Regions from separate parts of the Paenibacillus sp. BAC0078 genome, predicted to be linked through region 3. Evidence: riboswitches for the same ligand, from Rfam matches in the RefSeq annotation. Region 3 holds a riboswitch; each other region holds the start of a gene.
The links. Region 3 has a riboswitch for thiamine pyrophosphate ahead of ACX1DY_RS04450 (thiamine phosphate synthase). Riboswitches for the same ligand answer to the same signal wherever they lie in the genome.
Positions count from the first base shown of each region.

Region 1 (5,042 bases), on a different contig from region 3:
TCCCGGCGTGCAGCTCCTTAATGATCTCCTTAAGCATGGTCTGGCGGCGTGTCTGCTCAGGAATATTCGCTTCACGATTGTTAATCAGTTCGCTCATTGTTCTCTCTCCTTTTAACTTTGGATTTATAACTGCACTCTATTCAAGGAACTCAAAGCCGTAGCGCTCAAAAGCCAACCGGACGGTTTCAAGATCCATTCTCTTTAATTTGACTCCTTTGGATAAGGTCATGAACCTGCCGGCCGTCTGCAGCATTCCGGGCCTCGTAATATCGTGGAAACCCAGCTCCACCATAATGTCTACGACCTCCGGATGCCGGTTCACCAACTCGAATATGGACTCCTCCAGGCTCAGCTTTTTGCTCATGTGCCCTCCTCCTCCAGCTTTGCATCTCACTAATTGATAACCTTTCTCAACAACAGCTTAGCACAGGGCATATAGGCAGATTGTGATTGTAATCACTAAGTTAAAAAAAGAGCTGCACCACAAAAAAAGCTGCATCCTTCCGCCTTTTACAGCATGGGAGACAGCCTCTGTAATCTTATAAATTTCACTTTATTTCATGGAATTTCGAATACCGTGCGAAATCCGCATGCTGCAGAATTTAGGACCGCACATGGAGCAAAAATGCGCAAGTTTGGCTCCTTCTGCAGGCAGGGTCTCGTCGTGATATTCCAGTGCCCGCTCAGGGTCCAGCGACAGATGGAACTGGTCACGCCAGCGGAACTCGAACCGCGCCTTGGACAGCGCGTTGTCCCGTTCTTGCGCCCCTGGATGCCCTTTGGCCAGGTCGGCTGCATGTGCTGCGATTTTGTAGGTAATGACACCCTCGCGCACATCATTCTTGTTCGGCAGTCCCAAGTGCTCCTTGGGCGTAACGTAGCAGAGCATGGCTGTTCCGAACCAGCCGATCATCGCGGCACCGATTGCAGAGGTAATATGATCATAGCCAGGGGCAATGTCTGTGGTTAACGGACCGAGTGTGTAAAAAGGGGCTTCCCGGCAAAGCTCCAGTTGCTTGTCCATGTTCTCCTTGATCTTATGCATCGGTACATGGCCCGGACCCTCCACCATTACCTGAACATCATGCTTCCAGGCCAAGGCTGTCAGTTCACCAAGCGTCTCCAGTTCAGCGAACTGGGCTTCGTCATTGGCATCGGCAATGGAACCGGGGCGCAGACCGTCCCCCAGGGAAAAGGCCACGTCGTATGTCTTCATAATCTCGCATATCTCTTCAAAATGCGTATACAGGAAATTCTCCTGTTGATGAGCAAGACACCATGCCGCCATAATCGAGCCCCCGCGCGAAACAATCCCTGTCATTCGCCCGGCAGTTAGCGGAATATAACGCAGCAGCACTCCGGCATGAATAGTGAAATAATCCACACCCTGCTCCGCCTGTTCGATAAGCGTGTCCCGGTACAGCTCCCACGTCAAAGCCTCGGCTATGCCGCCCACCTTCTCTAACGCCTGATAAATCGGCACAGTGCCAATGGGTACAGGAGAGTTGCGGATGATCCATTCACGGGTAGCATGAATCTGCTTACCAGTGGAGAGATCCATAATGGTGTCCGCCCCCCAGCGGGTGGCCCATCTCATTTTCTCTACCTCTTCCTCAATAGAAGAAGAAACGGCGGAATTCCCGATGTTCGCGTTAATCTTCACCAGAAAATTACGGCCAATGATCATCGGTTCACTCTCCGGGTGGTTAATGTTCGAAGGAATGATCGCCCTTCCGGCAGCCACCTCATCCCTTACATATTCCGGCGTTGTATTCTCGCGGATTGCAATGAACTCCATTTCCGGTGTAATGATGCCGTTCCGCGCATAATGCAGTTGGGTTACATTTCTGCCTTTACGCGCTCTTAAGGGGCGCCGCAACAAACCGGAAAAACCTTCAACCTCCAAAAAGTCTTCCGTATTTCCGTCATTACCGGCCTGCTTCATTCGCCCTGCGTATTCCTCCGAATCCCCGCGCTCTGCAATCCAGCATAGACGGTGCGGCGGCAGTCCTCTGCGGACATCGGTTTCTACAGCAGCATCGGTATAGATCCCACTCGTGTCATAGACACGCAGCGGTGCGTTATCCTCATCACCGGCCACACCCTCGGTTCGGCTCAGGCTGATCTCACGCATCGGGACTTGAATATCCGGGCGCGAGCCCTCCACATAGACTTTACGGCTTGCAGGGAACCCCAAAAGAGTTACTTCTTCCTTCTTCACTGTTTCTGACATCTCTTCTCCTCCTCCAGGCTCTGGGAGCCAAGTTGCAGACAAGAAAATGCAGCAAAAAAGCCGCTCCACCTGGAGCGGCTTTATCTATGAACAGCCAAAAAAGACTGCGCTCAATAAAAGGTCCGGCTCCACTTTCCTACGCTGGTATGATCCAGATCAGGTTCAAGGGTCCGGGAATTCAATTTTCCCGTCTCAGCCCATTCAGGCTCCCCTAGTGGGTATCTTATCTGATTACATTCAATCTACTTGCCATGGTGTTTTTTGTCAACCTCGGCGTTGCCCGGCTATTATTTATCCAGTGTTTCGCTCCAGTCATGCACCATCGTGCCTTCCAGGTACTTCTCCGCATCCATCGCAGCCATACAGCCGGTTCCCGCTGCCGAGATCGCCTGGCGGTAACGGGTATCCTGCACGTCGCCGCAAGCGAACACGCCCGGGATATTGGTTTCCGTTGTCCCCGGATTCACCACGATATATCCATTCTCGTCCGTAGTAATCTGACCGCCCAGGAAAGCCGTATTCGGCGTATGTCCGATAGCGACGAATACGCCGTCCGCTTCCACAAGCTCCTCAAGACCTGTCTCGTTGTTGCGGACCGTCAGTCCCTTAACACCGGAATCGCCGAGGGTCACTTCAAGCGGAGTCCGGTTCAGCGCCCAGGCAACCTTGCTGTTCCCGCGCGCCCGGTCCTGCATAATCTTCGAAGCGCGCAGCTCCGAACGGCGGTGGACCAGCGTTACGCTGGAAGCGAACCGTGTCAGGAAGCTGGCTTCCTCCATCGCAGAGTCGCCGCCGCCGACTACGATAATCTTTTTGCCGCGGAAGAAGAAGCCGTCACAGGTTGCACAAGTGCTGACACCGCGTCCGACGTTCTCCTGTTCCCCCGGTATGCCTAGATATCTGGCCGACGCACCAGTCGAAATAATAACCGTTTCTGCCTCCAGTACGCCCAGGCCATCCACGGTGATTTTGAAGGGGCGCTGCGAGAAATCGACGGATTCCACCCAGCCGTTCTTAAATTCAGCACCGAAGCGCTCCGCCTGCTTGCGCATATTGTCCATCAGATCCGGACCCATAATCCCTTCGGGAAAGCCCGGAAAGTTCTCCACCTCTGTCGTCGTTGTCAGCTGTCCTCCCGGCTGCAAACCCTCAATTACCAGCGGGTTAAGATTCGCACGCGCCAGATAAATCGCGGCAGTCAGACCGGCAGGACCTGTTCCGATTACAATTGATTTGTACATAAGTATGGCCTCCTCACAAGCGGATTTAATTTAAGTAACAACGGTCTTACTGGCTCCACCAAAAGTGGGTGGACCCTCTGCGGGCAACTGGAGCTATTCTCAAATATTTTCGGTAAAAGGGGGTAAAATACCCGCCTCCGGTCCATCATCCCCGATGCCGCATTCGCTTTGGATCCGCCGCGCATAGCGGCTTACCATAGAGACGGAAACCCCGTAACGCTGGGCGGCTTCACGGTAGGTGACAGGACGGCCGTGCAGCTTCGCAATCAGATACTCCAATGCCGCGCACCAGCCTCCGTCATGCCGGAATAAAGGTACATCCGGGTACAAGCTGCCAATGAACTGGCGCCAAAGGAGCTCGGCAGCCTTCTTCTGAACGGCATCATATCTCCGGTCCATCATGGCTACTGTATGATCAATAATCTGCTGCCAGTCCTCTTTCCACTCTGGGGGTCCTTTATGGCTTGGTGCAGCAGTGTGCTGTACCCCCTTGGATGCCGGGTTCTCGTCCGGGCTGCCGCCAATCAGCCGCTGCAGGTTTATGAGAGCGTCCTCCTGCAGCGGCTCTTGCTGGGGCCCGCCCTGCAGAGCCCCGGAGATTTCTTCGTCCTCGATCCAGCGGAGCGCCTCCGTTACTTGAAGCTTCGTGTTCGCGTCGCCGTAGCGCAGCGCCCAGAAGAACGAAGCCCGCAGCAGCGGATTATTCCGTACTTCCTCGGTGAATTTGTCCGTGTTGTCCTTCCACTGCTTAAGCTGCTCCTGAAAAGGCAACTGATAATTGTAGCTGACGGGAGCCATAGGCCGGCCTTCAGCCTGTGCCAGCTGCAGCTGTGACAGGAAAAATTTCGGCACAGCCGATTCCGGGTCCAGCTTGGTTGCCTGACGCCAGCAGCGTACAGCTTCACTGTACAGGCCGCTGTTACTGGCCGCCGCCGCACAGTAATGATACAGGCCGGCATCTCCACCGACCTCCTCGTCCTTCAGCAGGCGGCGGAAATGACCGTAGGCCGTTCTATGCTTACCCAGAATCCCCATCGTCGTAGCCATTTTAAACACATGCTCCTGATGAAAAGGCACTGTGGCTTCAAGCATGCGCAGCAGAGCGGCGAGCTGGTCCTTGTCACCTGCATACTGCAGAAAAATTGCCATATTGCAGAGTGCATGCAGATTGCCCGGATCCTGCTCCAGCACCTCGGCTAGGCATTCCTTGGCTTTCATAAATCTGCCCATATAAAAATAGGCAAGAGCCAGATTGTTACGCGCCGCCAGAAAATCCGGGGTGTTCTCGACAATTTCTTCAAGCAGCTTAACCGCTTGCGGAAACTTTCCTTCTTCCAGGAGGCTCCGGGCCCGGTCGTGCTCCACCAAGCCTTCCCGGCTGCGGATACGGACAAGCGGCGCAGGACGGTTCAGCTCATACTGCAGCAGCTCCATCAGCTCTTCGGACTCAGCCAGAAACTCCCCGCGGGCATCCTCCTCCAGATACGTCATAAGACTGCGTTCCGCCTCTTCAAAGCTTTCCATATTAGCAAAGTTATTAGCCATATAGAAATGGCATTCTGTCATTG
Region 1 covers NZ_JBTLRW010000020.1:21,696-26,737, reverse strand. The annotation lists gene ACX1DY_RS26065 (DUF438 domain-containing protein) at 1-97, opposite strand, end outside; gene ACX1DY_RS26060 (DUF1858 domain-containing protein) at 137-364, opposite strand; gene thiC (phosphomethylpyrimidine synthase ThiC) at 554-2,233, opposite strand; TPP riboswitch at 2,350-2,456, opposite strand; gene trxB (thioredoxin-disulfide reductase) at 2,521-3,474, opposite strand; gene ACX1DY_RS26045 (tetratricopeptide repeat protein) at 3,574-5,042, opposite strand, start outside.
Region 1: another riboswitch for thiamine pyrophosphate. It lies ahead of thiC (phosphomethylpyrimidine synthase ThiC); the one in region 3 lies ahead of ACX1DY_RS04450 (thiamine phosphate synthase).

Region 2 (5,042 bases), on a different contig from region 3:
CTTCCCCAGCGTGACTGCCAGTGATCTGAGCGCCTGCAGCCATCCCTCCCGCAATGCGTGCTCCTGGAGTCTGATCCCCAGCTTCAGCCGCTTGATCCCCGAGAGTCGGGGCTTCAAGCCCTGTGCCTTTTCCCGAACCCGTCCGGTCAGAATCTGTGATATGAGGCATCCGCATCATCCTTCTTTCTCATACGCCTTCAGCTCTTAAACTGCTATCACAACTAGCGGCGTTTGTTCAGTCATTTAGCAACTCATTCAGTAATTAGTTAAATTATAAGGTCTTCCGCGGCTTCCAGCGCACCAGCCATTTCTCCAGCAGCGCGATCATGGCGAACAGCACCAGACTCAGCAGCACAATAATAGCGATGGCAACGAACATCCGGTCTGTCCGGTAGGAGGCCTTCTGCAGCAGCATGTAATAGCCGATCCCTTTGTCAGCGCCGATCCATTCGGCGACCACCGCGCCCATTACCGCGTAAGTCGCGGAGATTTTTAGGCCGGAGAACAAGGAAGGCAAGGAACCGGGAAACTCAAGCTTGGCAAAAATCTGCCACTTGCTTGCCCCGGCCATTTTCATATAGTTCATCATGATCCGGTCGCTCTGCGCCAGCCCGCCCATTGCAGCGACGGCTACCGGGAAAAAGCAGACGAGGGTAATCAGGACAATTTTGGGCAGCAGTCCGAAGCCGAACCAGATAATCAGCAGCGGTCCAAGCGCAATGGAAGGGACGTTCTGGCTGAGAATCAGCAGAGGATACAGCGCCCGCTTCAGCCAAGGCACCAGATGCAGCAGCAGAGCTATAATCAGACCTACGCCTGTACCAATCGGAAATCCGATCAGGGTCAGCCGGAGCGTAGCAGCCGTATGTGCCCAGATACCGGAGGCGTTGCCCCGGGATTCGCGGGCGATGTCGCCGGGACTCGGCAGCATCCAGGAAGGAACATGCAGCACCGAAACCGCCAATTGCCAAGCACCCAAAAACAAGATGACCGCCACAAGGGGCGGCCAGATCTGCTTCCAATAGGCTCTCACGGCCGGTATTTTTCCGTCAGCTTGTCCATGCTGATTCCGCTGGGATTATGGGCGATCTTGATCTGTGAGATGACGCTGGGGCTGCCGGATTCAATGAGTGCGTGGTGCATTTGGCGGACCACATCAAGCAGCTCTTCCAGTTCACCTTCCATTGTTGTCTCAAGCGGATTCACCTGGTGTTTGACGCCGGATCGCTGAATAACTTCTATGGCTTTGTCCACATAAGGGATGGAGTCCTCGTTGTTCAGAGTTTTGGGGATGACTTGAATGCTGAGCAGTGTGTTGGCCATGCGGATCAGATCCTTTCGATTTTGGAATTAGGGTATATAGTCTACTTGCCTTCCGGTAAAAAATCATTCGTAAACGCCGAAGCGGCATCCAGCGGCTTATCCAGCAGCTTCAGGCCGTACATCCAGTCGGCATAATTCTTCCAGATTTCGGTTTTCTGCTCGCCCCAACGGGCGGCATCGTCCTTGTATTTCGGGCTGAGCCATTTCTGGCTGGCCAGAACCAGCTTGGGATCAAGATCAGGCACGGCTTTGGACAAAATAGCGGCAGCCTCTTCCGGCTTGTCAATCGCGTATTGATATCCTTTCGACGTAGCCGCAAGGAAAGCCTTCACCACTTCGGGGTGCTCGGCAATTTCCTTCTCGCTTGTGGTAAGTACCGGGGTGTAGTAATCCAACTGCGGCGCATAATCCTTCAAATACAGCATATCCAGCGGTTCCCCGCGCAGCTCGGCTTCAATGCCGGTCCATGCGTAGAAAATCCAGGCGAAATCAATGTCCCGCTTCACGGCAGTGAAGAAGTCGGCTTCGCCGATATTGACCAGCTTCACCTTTTTGACATCCCCGCCTTCGGGGTCCATAATCGCCTTCATTGCCGCTTCCTCAGCAGGTGAGCCCCAGCCGCCGTAGGTTTTGCCCTCGAAATCCTTCGGAGTTTTGATATTGCGGTCCTTCGGCGCGGCAAAGCCTGAGGTATTATGCTGAATGATTGCGGCGATAGATACAAGCGGCACACCCTGCAGACGGGCCAGCGTGAGCGCCTCCTGGGCGCTGATGCCAAAAGCGGCTTCGCCCGACGTCACCATCGTGTCGGCTCCCGCCGATCCCGGCTGCACGATTTCTACATCGAGGCCTTCTTCCTTGTAATATCCCAGCTCTTTAGCCGCATAGAGGCCGGTATGGTTCGTATTCGGCGTCCAGTCGAGCGCGACCTTGATTTTGGTCAGCTCTTTGGGGGCTTCCGTGCCTGTAGCCGTTGCTTCTGGGGAAGCGGTGCTGCCCCCGGAGGTCGCAGCGGCGTTGCCGCCGGCATTACCGTTGTTGCTGCCGCAGCCGGCCATGACGATGACCAGCATGCAGCTGATGCAGAGCATTAGTGCTTTTTTGACTCCCATTTCTTCTCTTCTCTCCTTCCAGCTAGCCTCAGTCTTCCAATTTCTGATGATGTTCATACCAAAAAGGCGCCCCGGAGACCGGGACGCCAATGTAACGTAAGGTGGGTTCGCTATAGGCCGCGAGCGGCTGTAAGCAGGTGACGATTCCTACGCTGGCATTATCCAGATCAGGTATAAGGGTCAGTATCTTTGAGGGATACAATCTCAGCCGGCCAATTCCAGCACCCCTGGTACTATGAAGTTATGGGCATTGCTGTGTTCTTACGGTGTATTATAGACTGTCTCCTTCGGAATTGTCCAGTGACGGACCTCCAAATGGCAGGGACCGGAATTTAATACCCTCGGAAAGGGTACACTAACCTGACGCAAATTTTAGCGAAAAATCAAACTGGTATTAGAAAGGAGCTTTTTCGTCAATGGACAACAGAGAACTGGAGCAGGCAATCATCAAAGCGCTGGATGACAACAAGTTCGGTTCCTTCGGAACGATAGAAGCCGGCAACAAACCTAAGGTGCGCTATATGGCGGTTTTTCACGAGGGGCTTCAGATCTACTTGGCAACGAGCCGCAAGACGCATAAGGTAGAGGAACTGAAGGATAACCCGCATGCATTTCTGTTGCTAGGATATGAGCAAGGCGGCGGTAAGGATGTGCTGGAGATTGAAGCCACTGCTGCCGTTACCAAGGATGAAGGCCTGCGTTCTAAAGTATGGAATAAAGAGCTGGAAAAGTGGTTCAAAGGGCCGGATGATCCCGATTATGTGATTCTTGAGCTTATGCCGGCACGGATAGAGTATCTGGGCAAAAACAAGGAAAACGGGGTTTGGCAGCGCTCGGCGGCACTCTCCGGAAAATAAGCATTGAAGGCGGAACAGGGCCATCTTGAACCTTAGGGTTTGAGATGGCTTTTTTTAACGAAATCAGGATGATACAGCCCTGCTTACTGTTCGGCAATGGCTGGTGCTGGCTTATGGGAAATCATGCTATACTTTTGCACAGAAAGGATTGAGGCTGATGAGCGTTACATTGCTGTATGTTGAAGACGACCGGGAGATTGGCAGCGCTGTCTCTGCGGATCTGCGTGAGCGGGAATATGCCGTCCGCTGGCTGGAGAGCGGAGAGGGTGCGGTGGAAGCTGCGGCAGGCTGCCAGCTTGCGATTCTCGATGTGATGCTGCCGGGTCTGGATGGCTTCACCGTCGGGCAGCGGCTGAAGCGGGCCTACCCGAATCTGCCCATTTTGATGCTCTCCGCCCGGACCTCGATTGATGATAAGCTTCAGGGCCTGGAGTTCGCCGATGATTATTTAACGAAGCCGTTTCACCCCGATGAGCTGGCTGCGCGGATTGAGGTATTGCTAAGACGGACGGGAGCAGCCGCGACTGTGCCGCTGGCGCTGAAGCACCTCATGGTATACGAAGGAGACAACCGGATTATAGAGGCGGCTACCGGCAAGGAAATTTTGCTGACCGGCAAGCAGTTTCAGATTTTCTCCTATTTGCTGCGCCACCTCGGCCAGATTTTGACGAAGGAGCAGATTTACGAGGCCGTCTGGGGAGAAAGTTATATAGAGGGTGATAAGACGCTCATGGTGCATATCCGTTACCTGCGCGAGAAGCTGGAGCTTGATCCGGCCGCGCCGGAGATCATTGAGACGGTCCGGGGGATCGGCTACAGGGTAAGAGCATGAGGCGAATGGGACGTTTTCGCAAGCTCCACAGCTCGCTTCTCTCACGTTACCTGCTGATCATTATGGCTGCGCTTCTGTTTATTCCCATTGTACTTCCGTTGACCATAGGATTGTATGGCTTCTTCAATAACATGGCCGGGGAGAAACCTCCGGAGGAATATGCCCCGTATGAAGACATTTTAGTGCTGGAAAACATTTGGCATAAGGAAGCGGCGGGGCTTCTTGGCAAGCCTGCTGAGGTGATTAACGAGCGGCTGCGAGAGTTAAAGGGAACCTACAACCTGGCTGCGATGTTCTGGGTAGACGGAGATGGGCGTACCCGGCTGTCGCTGGATTCTGCCGAGCCGAAGCTTTGGAAACAAAATGAACGGTACTCCGTCCCTTCACAGTGGACCGCAGCAGAGGCGATTTCCTTCATGAAAAAGAGCCAGGATCGGCAGCCGCTCGCCATTGTCGCTTTTATGGGAGACCGTGCGGAAGCCGGAGAAGGCTTCATGGTGATGCAAATTCCTGCCGTCATCAAGGAGCAGACCTCTTTTGCAGGGCTTGATTCATGGTACACGGTAGTTATGGCTACATTTTTTATTGGCTTCATCATTGTATCGTTGCTGTTCTTTGTCCAAATCCGCAAAAGGCTGCTGCGTCTGGAGACGGCCATGGTCTTCACGGGAAAAGCAGGCTTGCCTGAGTCCATTGCTCTGGGGAATCCTGATGAGATTGGCCGTCTGGAGGCCGCCTTTAATACGATGGTCACCGAGCTTGCCGCCAGCCGTGCACGAGAGGCGGAAGAGGAAGGGCTGCGCAAGCGTCTCGTATCCGATTTGTCGCATGATCTGCGCACTCCCCTTACCGTGATCCGCAGTCACCTTCATGTACTGGGCAAGGAGGCGCTGACGCCCCGGGGACAGGAATCGCTGA
Region 2 covers NZ_JBTLRW010000009.1:142,422-147,463, forward strand. The annotation lists gene ACX1DY_RS18125 (ABC transporter ATP-binding protein) at 1-169, opposite strand, end outside; gene ACX1DY_RS18130 (ABC transporter permease) at 272-1,033, opposite strand; gene ACX1DY_RS18135 (thiamine-binding protein) at 1,030-1,323, opposite strand; gene ACX1DY_RS18140 (ABC transporter substrate-binding protein) at 1,365-2,435, opposite strand; TPP riboswitch at 2,562-2,674, opposite strand; gene ACX1DY_RS18145 (pyridoxamine 5'-phosphate oxidase family protein) at 2,852-3,292, shown strand; gene ACX1DY_RS18150 (response regulator transcription factor) at 3,450-4,124, shown strand; gene ACX1DY_RS18155 (sensor histidine kinase) at 4,130-5,042, shown strand, end outside.
Region 2: another riboswitch for thiamine pyrophosphate. It lies ahead of ACX1DY_RS18140 (ABC transporter substrate-binding protein); the one in region 3 lies ahead of ACX1DY_RS04450 (thiamine phosphate synthase).

Region 3 (5,042 bases):
AGCTCCAGGTGAAGAAGACCACTTTCATCAGGAAAGCGGTCTTCTTCCGATACAGATGTTTCTCACAGCAGCTCCTCCAGTGCAAACACATTGCTTTTCTCAAATTCCGCCAGAATGCCGGGCGGCAGCAAGGTCTGAACTTCAAGCTTGGTGCACCATTTATAAGCTGTATGTTCTTCCGAGAGCAGCACTGTATCGTCATCTGATTTGCACAGATAGGTGATGATGATAAGCTGTCTGCCCGGATCGCTCAGAAAGGAGGATACATATAAAAGTGCTCCCACTTCTACGGTAAGTCCGGTCTCCTCCCTGATCTCCCGCACCAGCGCGGTCTCCAGGCCTTCTCCGAATTCAATTTTCCCTCCCGGGCATTCCCAGCTCCCCGCTCCTACAGAATCCTCCGCAGCGCGCTGTACAAGCAGAATTTTGCCTTTATGTACAATGACTCCTTTGACGGCAACGACGATGCTCTTTGAATTTCTGCTCATAACTGTGCCTGCCTCCTTAACCTAACCTCGTTGTTCCGTCCAAATCTCCTTGCCTGACAAACACAATGTTCTCTAAATTATATCTGGTGTCTTCACGAAAAACGACTGTATGTGGTAAAGATAATTCAGCTATATAAGCTGAACTAAAGAACTACCAAAAGGCAGAAGTGGCGGAGGGGAAGTTTGGAACTGTAGGAGCGGTAGCGTTCGCCTAAGAGCTTTCCGCAGGAAAGCTGGCTTCGGAAGCATAGGCTATGTTTGGATTTCTACTGTGAATAACAGTTTAAATCAAGAAATCCAAACATAACAGCGGCCGAAAGTCCAAACATTCCCCGCAGTCACGGTTAAAGCCGACTTGATAAATCTAATACAGCACACCAGACGCATAATCCAAGCCCCATAAGCCATCCTAAAACGATGATGCTACTTCCATAGTTGCACAGCGAAAGGAGACAAGGATCATGCCAAACAATCAAGCCACACAAACCTTACCCCCGCAGGAGCAGAAGCAACAGCCCGGGATTGAGAGCCAGATGAAGCCACTGCCGGAATTCGAGACGTCAGCCTATAAGGCGGCAGGCAAGCTGCTGGGCAAGGCGGCGCTTATTACGGGGGGTGACAGCGGCATTGGGCGCGCGGTGGCTGTTCATTTTGCCAAGGAAGGTGCGGATGTCGTTGTTTCTTATCTGAGTGAGCATTCGGATGCCGAGGAGACCAAACGCCAGGTGGAGCAGGAAGGCCGCAAATGTATTTTGATAGCCGGTGATATCGGTGTGGAAGCCTTCTGCCAGGATCTGATTAAAAAGACGGTGGACGGACTGGGCAAGCTGGACATCCTGATCAACAATGCCGCCGAGCAGCATCCGCAGGACAAGATTGAGAATATCACTTCCGAGCAGCTTGAGCGCACGTTCCGCACAAATATTTTTTCAATGTTCTACTTGACCAAGGCGGCAATGCCCCATCTGAAAAAAGGCTCCACGATCATCAATACGACCTCCATCACGGCCTATCGGGGCAGCCCGCAGCTGCTGGACTATTCGTCCACCAAAGGCGCAATTCTCAGCTTCACCCGGTCGCTGTCGATGAATCTGGCGGAGCAGGGTATTCGTGTCAACGCTGTCGCGCCGGGTCCAGTCTGGACTCCGCTTATCCCTTCATCCTTTGATGCTAAGAAGGTCAGCGAGTTCGGCGGCACACAGCCGATGAAACGTCCCGGCCAACCGGAGGAGCTGGCTCCCGCCTATGTCTATCTCGCTTCTGAGGATTCATCCTATGTAAGCGGACAGGTTATACATGTTAACGGCGGCGAGATTATAAACGGCTAATTAGAGCATTGCTGCTCTATAATTCAGGTGTAAGAGCGTACCTCTGCGGTTCGCTCTTTTTGCTGCGTATGCTAAAGCGGTGAAATTCTCATATCATTTGTATAGCTTTTTCGAGGAAAACTATGTTAATATGAACCACGTCAGCAACTGAATATGAATTTGCCACTAGGGGTGCCGCAAGGCTGAGACGAACCTGACCGTTCGGACCCTTTGAACCTGATCTGGTTTATACCAGCGTAGGAAAGTGATGACGAATGACTGCAGCAGGGCTTATTCTTCAGCCCGTATTCCTGTATATATTTCCGACTGCCTCCTATTGCTGGGGGCGGTTTTTTTGTGTTTGGTGTTGCAACAACAATGAATGAAGGTGAACCGCTTGACTGAAATTCATTTGATTTCGGACGGGAAGCTTGGACCGGAGCGGTTTATTGCACTTGCTGCTTCTGTGCATCCACTCATGGATTATATCCATCTCCGGGAAAAGCATTTGTCCGCCCGGGAACTGCTGAGCCTAACGGAGCAACTGATCAGGGCGGGAATCTCTGCGGCCAAGCTGATCATTAATGACCGTCTTGATGTTGCCCTTGCGGCCGGCGCGGGCGGTGTTCAGCTTGCCTGGCACAGTTTGCCGCCTGCTGCTGCCCGCGCCGCTGCTCCAGGCCTTCGGCTGGGGAGGTCGGTGCATTCGGCGGAGGAGGCCGCAGAAGCCGGACGGCAGGGGGCAGATTACTGCCTGTTCGGGCATGTGTTTGCCACAGCTTGCAAGCATGGGCAGCAAGAGCGTGGCCTTGATCTGCTGAGAGCAGCCGTGCGGACCAGCAGCATTCCGCTGATTGCCATCGGCGGGATTGAGCCGGGCAACGCTGGCCGGATTGTCCGGCAGGGCGCTGCAGGGATTGCCGTAATGTCCGGCATTTGTAGCAGCGCAGATCCTGTGGCTGCCGCCAAGGCTTACAGAGCGGCGGTTCAGAATATCTCCGGCGCGGCGGCTGTGAATATCGCTGAATCTTTTGGCGGAGGAGGTGAAAAGGCGTGAAGCTGACCATTAATGGGACAGCCGGGGTGTATGCAGAGGAATGCCGGACCGTGGCTGACCTGCTGTGCCTCCCTGAGTGGAACGGAAGGCTTGTAATTGTGGAGCTGAACGGTGAGATTGTCACCAAAGACAATTACGGGGAGACGCTGCTCAGCGAAGGCGACCGGATAGAGCTGGTGCATTTTGTAGGCGGGGGCTGAGCTGTTGTGAACAAAAATATTGATCAGGAGGCGGGTTCATGTTAGATCCATTGATTATTGGCGGCATTTCACTATCCAGCCGTTTGTTTATTGGTACGGGAAAATACAGCCGGAACACTCTGATTCCCGAGGTCATCGCACGTTCAGGCTCACAGGTGATTACGGTCGCTTTGCGCCGGGTTGATCCGGAGAGCAAAGATAATATTGTCAGCCATATTCCTAGCCATATGACGCTGTTGCCCAATACCTCAGGGGCAAGGACTGCTGAAGAGGCAGTGCGCATTGCAAGACTGGCAAGAGCGGCCGGCCTTGGCAATTGGATCAAGATTGAGGTCATTAACGATCAGAAGTATCTGCTGCCGGATAACCTGGAGACGATTCGGGCTACGGAAATTCTGGCCGCTGACGGCTTCGTAGTGCTTCCGTATATGAGCCCGGATCTGTCAGCAGCCATTCAGATGAGGAAGGCGGGAGCCGCCGCCATCATGCCGCTTGGCTCCCCGATAGGCTCGAACCGCGGCTTGAAGACGAAGGAGCTGCTGCGGATTCTGATTGCCGAGGTGGAGCTTCCCATTATTGTGGACGCGGGAATCGGCAAGCCGTCCGAAGCAGCAGAGGCGATGGAGCTTGGCGCAGCGGCTGTGCTGCTTAACACGGCTATCGCTACTTCCCGTGATCCGCTGCTGATGGCCGAAGCGTTCCGCGATGCGGTAACCGCAGGCCGCAAGGCCTACTTGGCCGGACTCGGGCCGGTGGAGGAGACTGCCGTAGCGTCTTCGCCCTTGACGGGTTTTCTGCAGTGCCTTACGGAAATGGGGCAGGAACATGAGCTTTTATGAGACGCTGACCCGTCTGGAGCAGCTTCCTTACGAGGCTTTATGGAAAGCATATCAGGTGGAGGATGTGAGGCGGGCAATCCGCAAGGAGCATCTGGAAGAGCGGGATCTTCAAGCCCTGCTGTCCCCGGCTGCGGAGGCTTGTCTGGAGGAGATGGCCCAGCGTGCGCAGCAGCTGACCCGTTCGCATTTTGGACATGTCATGCAGATGTTCACACCGATGTATCTCGCCGACTTCTGTGTGAATCACTGCACTTATTGCAGCTTTAGCTCCATATATGATTTTTCGCGAAAAAGATTGACGGCGGAGCAGGTGGGGCAAGAGGGACGGGCGATTTCCGCCACAGGTCTCCGGCACATCCTGCTGCTTACTGGGGAATCCCGCAGGGAAAGTCCGGCCTCCTACGTGAAGGAATGCGTGGAAATCCTCCGCAAATAGTTCTCTTCCATCAGCATCGAGGTGAACCCGCTGTCCACGGAGGAGTATAAGGAGCTTAGGGAGGCTGGAGTGGACGGCTTGACGCTGTATCAGGAGGTCTATCATCAGGAGACGTACCGCAAGCTGCATGTCAAGGGTCCCAAGCGGGTCTACCGCAACCGTCTGGATGCGCCTGAACGGGGCTGCCAGGCCGGGTTCCGCTCGGTGAACATCGGTGCTCTCCTCGGGATGTATGACTGGCGGCAGGAAGCCTTCATGACCGCGATGCATGCGCGTTATCTGCAGAACAAATACCCTGAATGCGAAATTGGCCTCTCCGCTCCGCGGTTCCGCCCGTATTTGGGCGAGTTCAACCCGGACAGTGATGTAACCGACCGGGCGCTGGTGCAGATAATTTTGGCTTACCGCCTGTTTCTGCCGCGTGCCGGCCTTACCTTATCCACCCGGGAGCCGGCTGCCCTGCGTGATCATCTGATTCATTTGGGAATCACCAAAATGTCGGCGGGAGTCTCTACAGAGGTAGGAGGCCATACCCAGGAAGGCGGTACTCCGCAGTTCGAAATCTCGGATGAACGGAGTGTGCCGGCAATTGTGGACATGCTGGAGGCAAATGGCCTGCAGCCGGTATTTAAGGATTGGGATTTTTACTAGAGCTTGGTAATTATAAAGGACGCTTAATTGGAAAAAGTAGACCTAAAAAGGGCGTTCTCAGTTT
Region 3 covers NZ_JBTLRW010000002.1:221,210-226,251, forward strand. The annotation lists gene ACX1DY_RS04440 (NUDIX hydrolase) at 63-488, opposite strand; gene ACX1DY_RS04445 (SDR family oxidoreductase) at 950-1,816, shown strand; TPP riboswitch at 1,974-2,076, shown strand; gene ACX1DY_RS04450 (thiamine phosphate synthase) at 2,193-2,852, shown strand; gene thiS (sulfur carrier protein ThiS) at 2,849-3,052, shown strand; gene ACX1DY_RS04460 (thiazole synthase) at 3,091-3,891, shown strand; gene ACX1DY_RS04465 (hypothetical protein) at 3,878-4,327, shown strand; gene ACX1DY_RS04470 (hypothetical protein) at 4,397-4,978, shown strand.